Regions from separate parts of the Serratia sp. NPDC087055 genome, predicted to be linked through region 1. Evidence: predicted binding sites of a transcription regulator. Region 1 holds the regulator's gene; each other region holds the start of a gene.
What was found. Region 1 encodes PurR, which represses purine synthesis genes. Its sites were predicted from a motif close to CANGCAAACGTTTGCNTG; they were not measured.
Positions count from the first base shown of each region.

Region 1 (2,206 bases):
CAATCAAAAACTTTGGCGCCGGGTGGACCTGGCTGGTGAAGAGGACTGACGGCTCGCTGGCCATTGTCAGCACGTCGAACGCGGGCACGCCGCTGACCGGCGAAGATAAACCCTTGCTGACCGTCGACGTGTGGGAGCACGCCTACTACATCGATTACCGCAACGCCCGCCCGACTTACCTGGAGAACTTCTGGGCGCTGGTTAACTGGGCATTTGTGGAGAAAAATCTGGCATAGCGTGGGATAAGGCAAACAGGCGCACGAAGCGGCGCCTGTTTTTACTTCGGGGATCAGTTCAATGCTGCAGTGAAGCTAAAAGCAATAATCACGGCCAGCGCACAGACAGTGGTGAACAGTGACATTTTCAGATCGGTATCCATTACAACTCCTTTTCAGATTGGTTTTCCCAAGGATAAAAGGCACACAATTAATGCGTCAAACCATTTTCACACAGTTGGCCAATAAAATCTTGTTATCATTTCCCGGTTTATAATACCGATTACCTCTTCCCCTTTTGCTCAATATGGGACAAAATTCGCAGTTCACAACTGTGTACCGGCAAAAATGCCCCTCCTGACCAAGCGCTGACGACTTCAACACACTAAAAACTCAGTTTTCGCTTCTTTGGAGAAGGATCTACGCAGGCAAACGATTAACATCACACTTACATACTGCAACATGTGAGTTCAGGAGTCATTCTTTACATGGCAACGATTAAAGATGTGGCCAAACGCGCTGGCGTTTCCACCACCACCGTTTCGCACGTCATCAATAAGACTCGTTTCGTCGCCGAAGAGACTAAAGCGGCCGTGAGTGCCGCAATTAAAGAGCTGCATTATTCACCCAGCGCAGTGGCGCGCAGTCTGAAGGTCAATCACACCAAATCGATTGGCCTGCTGGCAACCTCCAGTGAAGCGCCCTACTTTGCTGAAGTGATCGAAGCGGTAGAAAACAGCTGCTACAGCAAAGGCTATACGCTGATACTGTGTAACTCGCACAACAATTTGGACAAACAGCGTGCCTATCTGGCAATGCTGGCGCAAAAGCGCGTCGATGGCTTGTTGGTGATGTGTTCAGAATATCCGGACCAATTGCTTGGGATGCTGGAAGATTACCGCAACATCCCAATGGTTGTCATGGACTGGGGCGCCGCACGCGGTGATTTTACTGATACCATCATTGATAACGCGTTCGAAGGTGGCTATCTGGCTGGGCGCTATCTGATCGAACGCGGACACCGCGATATCGGCGCCATTCCCGGCCAACTGTCACGTAACACTGGGGGCGGGCGCCATCAGGGCTTCTTAAAAGCGATGGAGGAAGCCCATATCGACGTGCGCGACGAGTGGATCGTCCAGGGTGACTTTGAGCCAGAATCCGGCTACAAGGCCATGCACCAGATACTGTCGCAGAAACAGCGTCCGACAGCGGTATTCTGTGGTGGCGATATCATGGCAATGGGGGCTATCTGCGCCGCCGATGAGCTTGGGCTACGCGTGCCTCAAGACATCTCGGTCATTGGCTACGATAACGTGCGCAATGCGCGCTATTTCACCCCGGCGCTGACCACTATTCATCAGCCCAAAGAGCGTTTGGGTGAGATGGCATTCACCATGTTGTTGGATCGCATCATCAGCAAGCGTGAAGAATCACAGGTGATTGAGGTGCATCCCAAGTTGGTTGAGCGCCGTTCGGTTGCTGACGGCCCGTTCATCGATTACCGCCGCTAGTCATTCGCGCCGGAAGCCACTGCGGTTTCCGGCGTCACTTCGCTTAACCATTCCTGATTCAACGTTTCACTGTCCCCTAAATAGTCCAACAGCCAGGCCATCGCCGGGGAAGGCGTATTTTGCTGCCACGTCAGGCAACAAGGGCTGGCTGGGAACGGCTCCTGCAACTGTAACGCCACCAGCTCGCCACGTTGTACTAACGGCAAGACCTGATGCGCAGGCATCATCCCGACACACAATCCGGCGCACAGGCAATCCACCGCCGACGACCAGTCCGGCACCACCAACCGCCGCTGGTTATCCAACGTCCAGGTGACACGCTTGGGGAGATTGCGTGAGGTATCCTCCAGGCAGAGCGATGGGAAAGGCCGTAGCTGATCATCGTTTAACACGCCATCCTGAGCCGCCAGTGGATGTTGCGGGCTGGCCACACACAACCAACGCATATCGCCCATATCGCGAAAGGCAAACCCACCG
Region 1 covers NZ_JBJDOG010000001.1:1,420,830-1,423,035, forward strand. Annotated here, with positions in the region: gene sodB (superoxide dismutase [Fe]) at 1-236, shown strand, start outside; gene ACI2J2_RS06665 (YnhF family membrane protein) at 290-379, opposite strand; gene purR (HTH-type transcriptional repressor PurR) at 704-1,729, shown strand; gene punR (DNA-binding transcriptional activator PunR) at 1,726-2,206, opposite strand, start outside.

Region 2 (2,206 bases), 140 kb from region 1:
GTGAGCCGTGAACAAATCATCAACTGGATCAATAATGAATGCCATGTAATCAAAGGACGATTATTTATGCCGGTAAGACATTTGCCGGGTGAACCTGCGCAGTGATGACAAAAAAAACCCCGCCAAAGCGGGGTTTTCTGTTTCTGACACCACGGAAAATCAGAAGTTATAACCGGCTACCAGGTAGTAACCCCAACCGGTGGATTTAATTGGGCCCTGCGGAGTGCCGATATCAGCCCCATCCTGCCACTGGCCACCGTTATGGAAATAACGGGCAACAAACGAGTAGTGCCAGTGATCGTAATTCAACGCCAAGATATGGCTGGAAGCAATTGAGTTACTGGTACGCACTTGCTTGCCGGTACCGTCGGTCCAATTGCTGTCTTTGCCCAGATCGGAACCAAAGTCAAAGTTGGTAAAGCCGATGTAGCTCAGATTGCCACCCCACAGTTGGGTCAACGGCACAAAGTATTTCACTTTGAAGCGGTAACCATCCCAGCTGTTTTCGTTGGCAGCCTGGTAGTTTTCCCACTGGTATTTTGCATAGATGTTCATCGACAGGCTCATCGGCAGACCGGTGTCGATGTCGGTACCCAGACCCATGTACCAGGTATTCTGGCGACCATCGGCATTGTGGCCCAGGTCATAGATGTAGTTGTTAGCAAAGTACCATTCTTTGAACGGGCCGAAGCTCAGATCGGTACCGGTCAGTTTGTCGATGGAGAAGCGCGGTTCAATCTCCATAAACATCGGTGAACCTTTGTCCCAGATGCCACGATCCGGCGTGTTACCAACGCCGAAGAACTTAGGTACGTCAACGTAGCCATAGAAGTCGAACCAATCTTTTTTAGCGAAGGCTTCATACTCCAGGTAGACGTCGTTGTTCAACTGAGGTCCGAAACGGGTATGGTAGCTGCCTACCACGTTAACGCTCTGGTGCCACCAATCTGAAACGTATTGGCTGTCTTTGCTATCAGCCATTGAAGATGCACTGTAAGACGCTGCGAGCAGTACACCTGCTGCGAGAGCTATTTTTTTCATTTTATTACCACATGCTTAAAGGGCCATTTCCTGCCCGTTAGAAAAGATGACAATGAGTCTGACGACACCTGGCGTTGCCTCCGCTTACAAACTCTCGGGCGACGCGCGCATTATAGAAATCACTGGGTGTAAGAATCTGTGATCCAGTTATGCATTTTGCGAATAGGTAATCGATTGCGTTCACATTTGTCAAATTATGTTTCATGAAAATTCACGATCGCTGTGATTTTTGTCATGCCCGGTAAATTTTTAAGCAGTTTCTGTGCCAATTATGTTCAACACAAAAACGTAACCAGGTCTGTCGTCAAAATGAAAATGCCAGCGCTTTTAACGCTGGCATTTTGGGGAAATCTACGGTGATAAACGGGGAATACCCTCCCCCGCTGGTCAAACTTCAGTTAACGGCGGGCAGAGCTTTCGCGATATTCTCCTGACGGAAAACCACCTCCTGCCCAGGTGCGATCTCCCACTCTTTGGGTGGAATATCCACTTTGGGTGCGGCAGCGATCACCGACCCCACAATCAACTTGCCTTCGCGACGCAAAATACTGACATCCAGTTGGTATTCGTGGCGCAAATTAGCCGTGGTCAGTCGCACGGTATCACCGCGCATATAGCTTTCATCATCAATAACTGGCTGCTGAATGAATTGGATATCGTCTCTCATTTTCATGTTCCTTCATGCAGAATCGCTAGTTAGATTCTAGTCCAACATCGGACAATCGGTTGATAATTTCCGTTAATTTCCTCGGGTTGCCCGCCAGCACACTAATGAGCCCAACGTGACCATCACCACCCCCTGCCAAAAATTGGCCGTCAGCGCAGTCTCCAGCACGAGGGCGGCAAATACCGCTGACAACACCGGCGTAAAATAGGACACCGTCGCCAATAACGTCATATTGCCATGCAGAATACCGACGTTCCACGCCGCGTAGCCCGCCCCCATCGCGATACCCGCACATAGCAGCGTCAAGGTCACGGGCAGGGTAAATTGCATGCCGCTTTCGGCGCTAAACGCGTACTTCAGCCATAACGCCACGGCGGTCAGCGTAATAAACAGCACGACACCGTTTTGGCCCTGCGCAATTTTCTTGGTCAGATTGCAATACAGTGCCCAAATCACCGCGCCAGCAAACGCCAGCGAATAGCTCAGCGGATTGCTACG
Region 2 covers NZ_JBJDOG010000001.1:1,556,731-1,558,936, forward strand. Annotated here, with positions in the region: gene ACI2J2_RS07315 (hypothetical protein) at 1-105, shown strand, start outside; gene ACI2J2_RS07320 (nucleoside-specific channel-forming protein Tsx) at 160-1,041, opposite strand; gene ACI2J2_RS07325 (hypothetical protein) at 1,436-1,708, opposite strand; gene yddG (aromatic amino acid DMT transporter YddG) at 1,781-2,206, opposite strand, start outside.
Region 2: a site for PurR is predicted at 1,205-1,222, ahead of ACI2J2_RS07320 (nucleoside-specific channel-forming protein Tsx). Genes of this name have one in related genera too.

Region 3 (2,206 bases), on a different contig from region 1:
GATACGGGTGGTACAGATAGAGCCCGGGCCGATACCCACTTTAACTGCGCTAACACCGGCATCCGCCAGCGCTTTAGCGCCGGAAGCGGTCGCGACGTTACCGCCAACGATCTGCAGATCAGGGTATTTTGCACGGGTTTCGCGAATGCGCTGCAATACGCCTTCGGAATGGCCATGAGAGGAGTCAATCAGCAGGACGTCAACACCGGCAGCAACCAGCGCATCAACACGCTCTTCGTTACCGGCACCGGCGCCAACTGCGGCACCTACGCGCAGGCGGCCATGCTCGTCTTTACAGGCGTTTGGCTTACGTTCTGCTTTTTGGAAGTCTTTTACGGTGATCATGCCCAGCAGGTGGAACTGGTCATCCACGACCAACGCTTTCTCAACGCGCTTTTCGTGCATTTTCTGCAGTACAACTTCACGCGCTTCGCCTTCTTTCACCGTAACCAAGCGCTCTTTTGGCGTCATCACGGCGGTAACAGGCTGGTTCAGATCGGTCACGAAGCGAACGTCACGGCCGGTAATGATACCAACCAGTTCGTTTTCTTCGGTCACGACCGGGTAACCGGCAAAGCCGTTACGCGCGGTCAGCTCTTTCACTTCTTTCAGGGTGGTGGCAGGCGTTACGGACTGTGGATCGGTAACCACGCCGCTCTCATGTTTTTTCACGCGGCGGACTTCTTCAGCCTGACGCTCGATGGACATGTTCTTGTGAATGAAGCCCAGACCGCCTTCCTGTGCCAGCGCAATGGCCAGACCGGACTCGGTTACGGTATCCATGGCTGCGGACAGCATAGGGATGTTCAGGCGGATAGTTTTGGTCAATTGGGTGCCGAGCTCAGCGGTATTAGGCAGAACCGTAGAGTGAGCTGGAACCAGGAGAACGTCGTCGAACGTTAGTGCTTCTTTTGCGATACGTAGCATGGGCAATATCTCACCAGAGTGGGCTGTGAAAAAGATAAAATATTGCCGCGGCATTATACAGAGCGTAATCGGTTGCCTCCAGCACTTTCTCACAAAAACTCTTGATTACCTTTTTCAGCCATGTAGTATCGACCAATTAAGTGCTTGTTTTGAAATTTGATCTGGGTCACATGTCGCTACCTGTTTCGCCGTCTATTTTTACCGTAAGCCGCCTAAATCAGACGGTTCGACAGCTGCTGGAAATGGAAATGGGCCAGATTTGGCTCTCCGCCGAGATCTCCAACTTCTCCCAGCCGTCTTCTGGCCACTGGTATTTCACGCTGAAAGACGACCGCGCGCAGGTGCGTTGTGCCATGTTCCGCAACAGCAACCGCCGCACCACTTTCCGTCCGCAAAATGGCCAGCAGGTTCTGGTTCGTGCCAGCATCACGCTGTATGAACCGCGGGGCGACTATCAGCTTATTGCCGAAAGCATGCAGCCCGCCGGCGACGGCCTGCTGCAACAACAGTTCGAACAGTTGAAAGCACGCCTGAGCGCTGAAGGGTTATTCGATCAGCAGTTCAAACAGCCTCTGCCCAGCCCGGCCAAACGCGTCGGGGTGATCACCTCCGCCAGCGGTGCGGCGCTGCACGATGTGCTGCAGGTACTGCAACGTCGAGATCCTTCACTGCCCATCGTTATTTACCCGACGTCAGTGCAGGGTGCAGAAGCGCCCTTGCAGATAGTGCGCGCCATCGAAACGGCCAACCGCCGCGACGAATGTGACGTGTTGATCGTCGGCCGTGGTGGCGGTTCGCTGGAAGATCTGTGGAGTTTCAACGACGAACGTGTGGCACGCGCGATTTTCGCCAGCCGTATTCCGATCGTCAGCGCCGTCGGCCATGAAACCGACGTCACCATTGCCGATTTTGTCGCTGACCTGCGTGCGCCAACCCCTTCTGCCGCCGCCGAACTGGTCAGCCGCAACCAGTTGGAGCTGCTGCGCCAATTGCAGGCCCAGCAGCAGCGTATGGAAATGGCGATGGATTACTATCTGGCGCAGCGCCAGCAGCAGTTCACCCGCATCAACCACCGTTTGCAGCAACAGCATCCGCACCTGCGTCTGGCGCGTCAGCAAACGTTGTTGTTCAAACTGCAACGCCGGTTAGAAGAGGGTATGCAGAACCAACTGCGTCTGTCCTCACGCCGCAGCGAACGCGCGCAACAGCGCCTGGCGCAAATGCAACCGCAGGCACGCATTCACCGCTACCAGCAGCGCGTACAACAGCAGGAGTACCG
Region 3 covers NZ_JBJDOG010000005.1:176,631-178,836, reverse strand. Annotated here, with positions in the region: gene guaB (IMP dehydrogenase) at 1-927, opposite strand, end outside; gene xseA (exodeoxyribonuclease VII large subunit) at 1,098-2,206, shown strand, end outside.
Region 3: a site for PurR is predicted at 989-1,006, ahead of guaB (IMP dehydrogenase). Genes of this name have one in related genera too.

Region 4 (2,206 bases), 530 kb from region 1:
CTGTTGGCTGCTGGTGCAGCAAACGCAGCGGAAATCTACAACAAAGACGGCAACAAGCTGGATCTGTACGGCAAAGTTGACGGTCTGCACTACTTCTCCAAAGACAAAGGTAATGATGGCGATCAGACCTATGTTCGTTTTGGCTTCAAAGGTGAAACCCAGATTACTGACCAACTGACCGGTTACGGCCAGTGGGAATACAACGTTCAAGCTAACCACTCTGAATCTCAAGGCACCGAAGGCACCAAGACTCGTCTGGGCTTCGCAGGTCTGAAATTTGCTGACTACGGTTCATTCGACTACGGCCGTAACTACGGCGTACTGTACGACGTAGAAGGCTGGACAGATATGCTGCCAGAGTTCGGTGGCGATACTTACACCGTTACCGACAACTTCATGACCGGCCGTACCAACGGCGTTGCTACTTACCGTAACAACAACTTCTTCGGTCTGGTTGACGGCCTGAACTTCGCTGTTCAGTACCAAGGTAAAAACCAGAACGACGGTCGTGACGTTAAGAAACAAAACGGCGACGGTTGGGGCCTGTCATCTACTTATGACATCGGCGAAGGCATCAGCGTAGGTGCTGCATATGCTTCTTCTAACCGTACCGATGATCAGAAACTGCGTTCTAACGAACGTGGCGACAAGGCTGATGCATGGACTGTTGGTGCTAAATACGACGCGAACAACGTTTACCTGGCAACCATGTACTCCGAAACCCGCAACATGACTCCGTTCGGTGGCAGCAGCTTCAGCACAACCTGTGCTGCTTCTGAAAGCTGTGGCGGTTTCGCTAGCAAAACTCAGAACTTCGAAGTGACTGCACAGTACCAGTTCGACTTCGGTCTGCGTCCAGAAGTTTCTTACCTGCAATCTAAAGGTAAAAACCTGAACGTCCCAGGCGCAGGTACTGACCAAGATCTGGTTAAATATGTTTCTGTTGGTACCACTTACTACTTCAACAAAAACATGTCCACCTACGTTGATTACAAAATCAACCTGCTGGACGACAACGAGTTCACTAAAGCCACTGGCACTGCTACCGACGATATCGTAGCTGTTGGTCTGGTTTACCAGTTCTAAGTTGTCTCACTTAGCGGCGGTTCACCGTCGAATAAGTTAAAAAAACAGGGCTTCGGCCCTGTTTTTGTTTTGTGTATCGCAGCTAATTTTTTATCCTGCCAACGCCCCTTTCCCCCTCATTTTTTATGCCGAATTTGCCTCCTTCACAAGATCGCGGTGTTTTTCTCGCAAACGGTTGGCAAAGCGTATAACTGGCGTTACCCTGATGCTTCTGTCTGCTTAACTCCGAGCCATGGAAGCACCTGACATGTTTGAAAAAATCACTGCTGCACCTGCCGATCCTATCCTGGGTCTGACCGACATTTTCCGCGCTGATGCCCGCCCTAACAAAATCAACCTGGGGATTGGTGTATACAAAGATGAAACCGGTAAAACCCCGGTGCTGACCAGCGTTAAAAAAGCTGAGCAGTATCTGCTGGAAAATGAAACCACCAAAAACTATCTCGGTATTGAAGGCATCCCTGCGTTCGCCAACTGCACGCAAGAACTGCTGTTCGGCAAGCAAAGCCCAATCATTGCCGACAAGCGTGCACGCACTGCGCAAACGCCAGGTGGCACCGGCGGCCTGCGTGTGGCAGCTGACTTCATCGCCAACCAAACCAGCGCGAAGCGTATCTGGATCAGTAACCCAAGTTGGCCAAACCATAAAAACGTGTTTGGTGCCGTCGGTCTGGAAGTATTGGAATACGCCTACTACGATGCCGCTAATCATGCGCTGGACTTTGATGGCCTGCTCAATAGCCTGAAACAGGCTCAGGCCGGTGATGTCGTCCTGTTCCATGGCTGCTGCCATAACCCGACCGGCATAGATCCAACCCCAGAACAGTGGTCCCAGTTGGCAGAACTGTCCGCCGCTAACGGCTGGCTGCCGCTGTTCGACTTCGCCTATCAGGGCTTTGCCAAAGGTCTGGAAGAAGATGCCCAGGGCCTGCGTATTTTTGCTGCCAAGCATCAGGAACTGATCGTCGCCAGTTCTTATTCCAAGAATTTCGGCCTTTACAACGAACGCGTTGGTGCTTGCACCGTCGTTGCCGCTGACACGGATACCGCCGATCGTGCCTTCAGCCAGGTGAAAGCCGCCATTCGCGCCAACTACTCCAACCCACCGTCACACGGCGCT
Region 4 covers NZ_JBJDOG010000001.1:1,949,749-1,951,954, forward strand. Annotated here, with positions in the region: gene ompC (porin OmpC) at 1-1,086, shown strand, start outside; gene ACI2J2_RS09350 (amino acid aminotransferase) at 1,334-2,206, shown strand, end outside.
Region 4: a site for PurR is predicted at 1,251-1,268, ahead of ACI2J2_RS09350 (amino acid aminotransferase). Genes of this name have one in related genera too.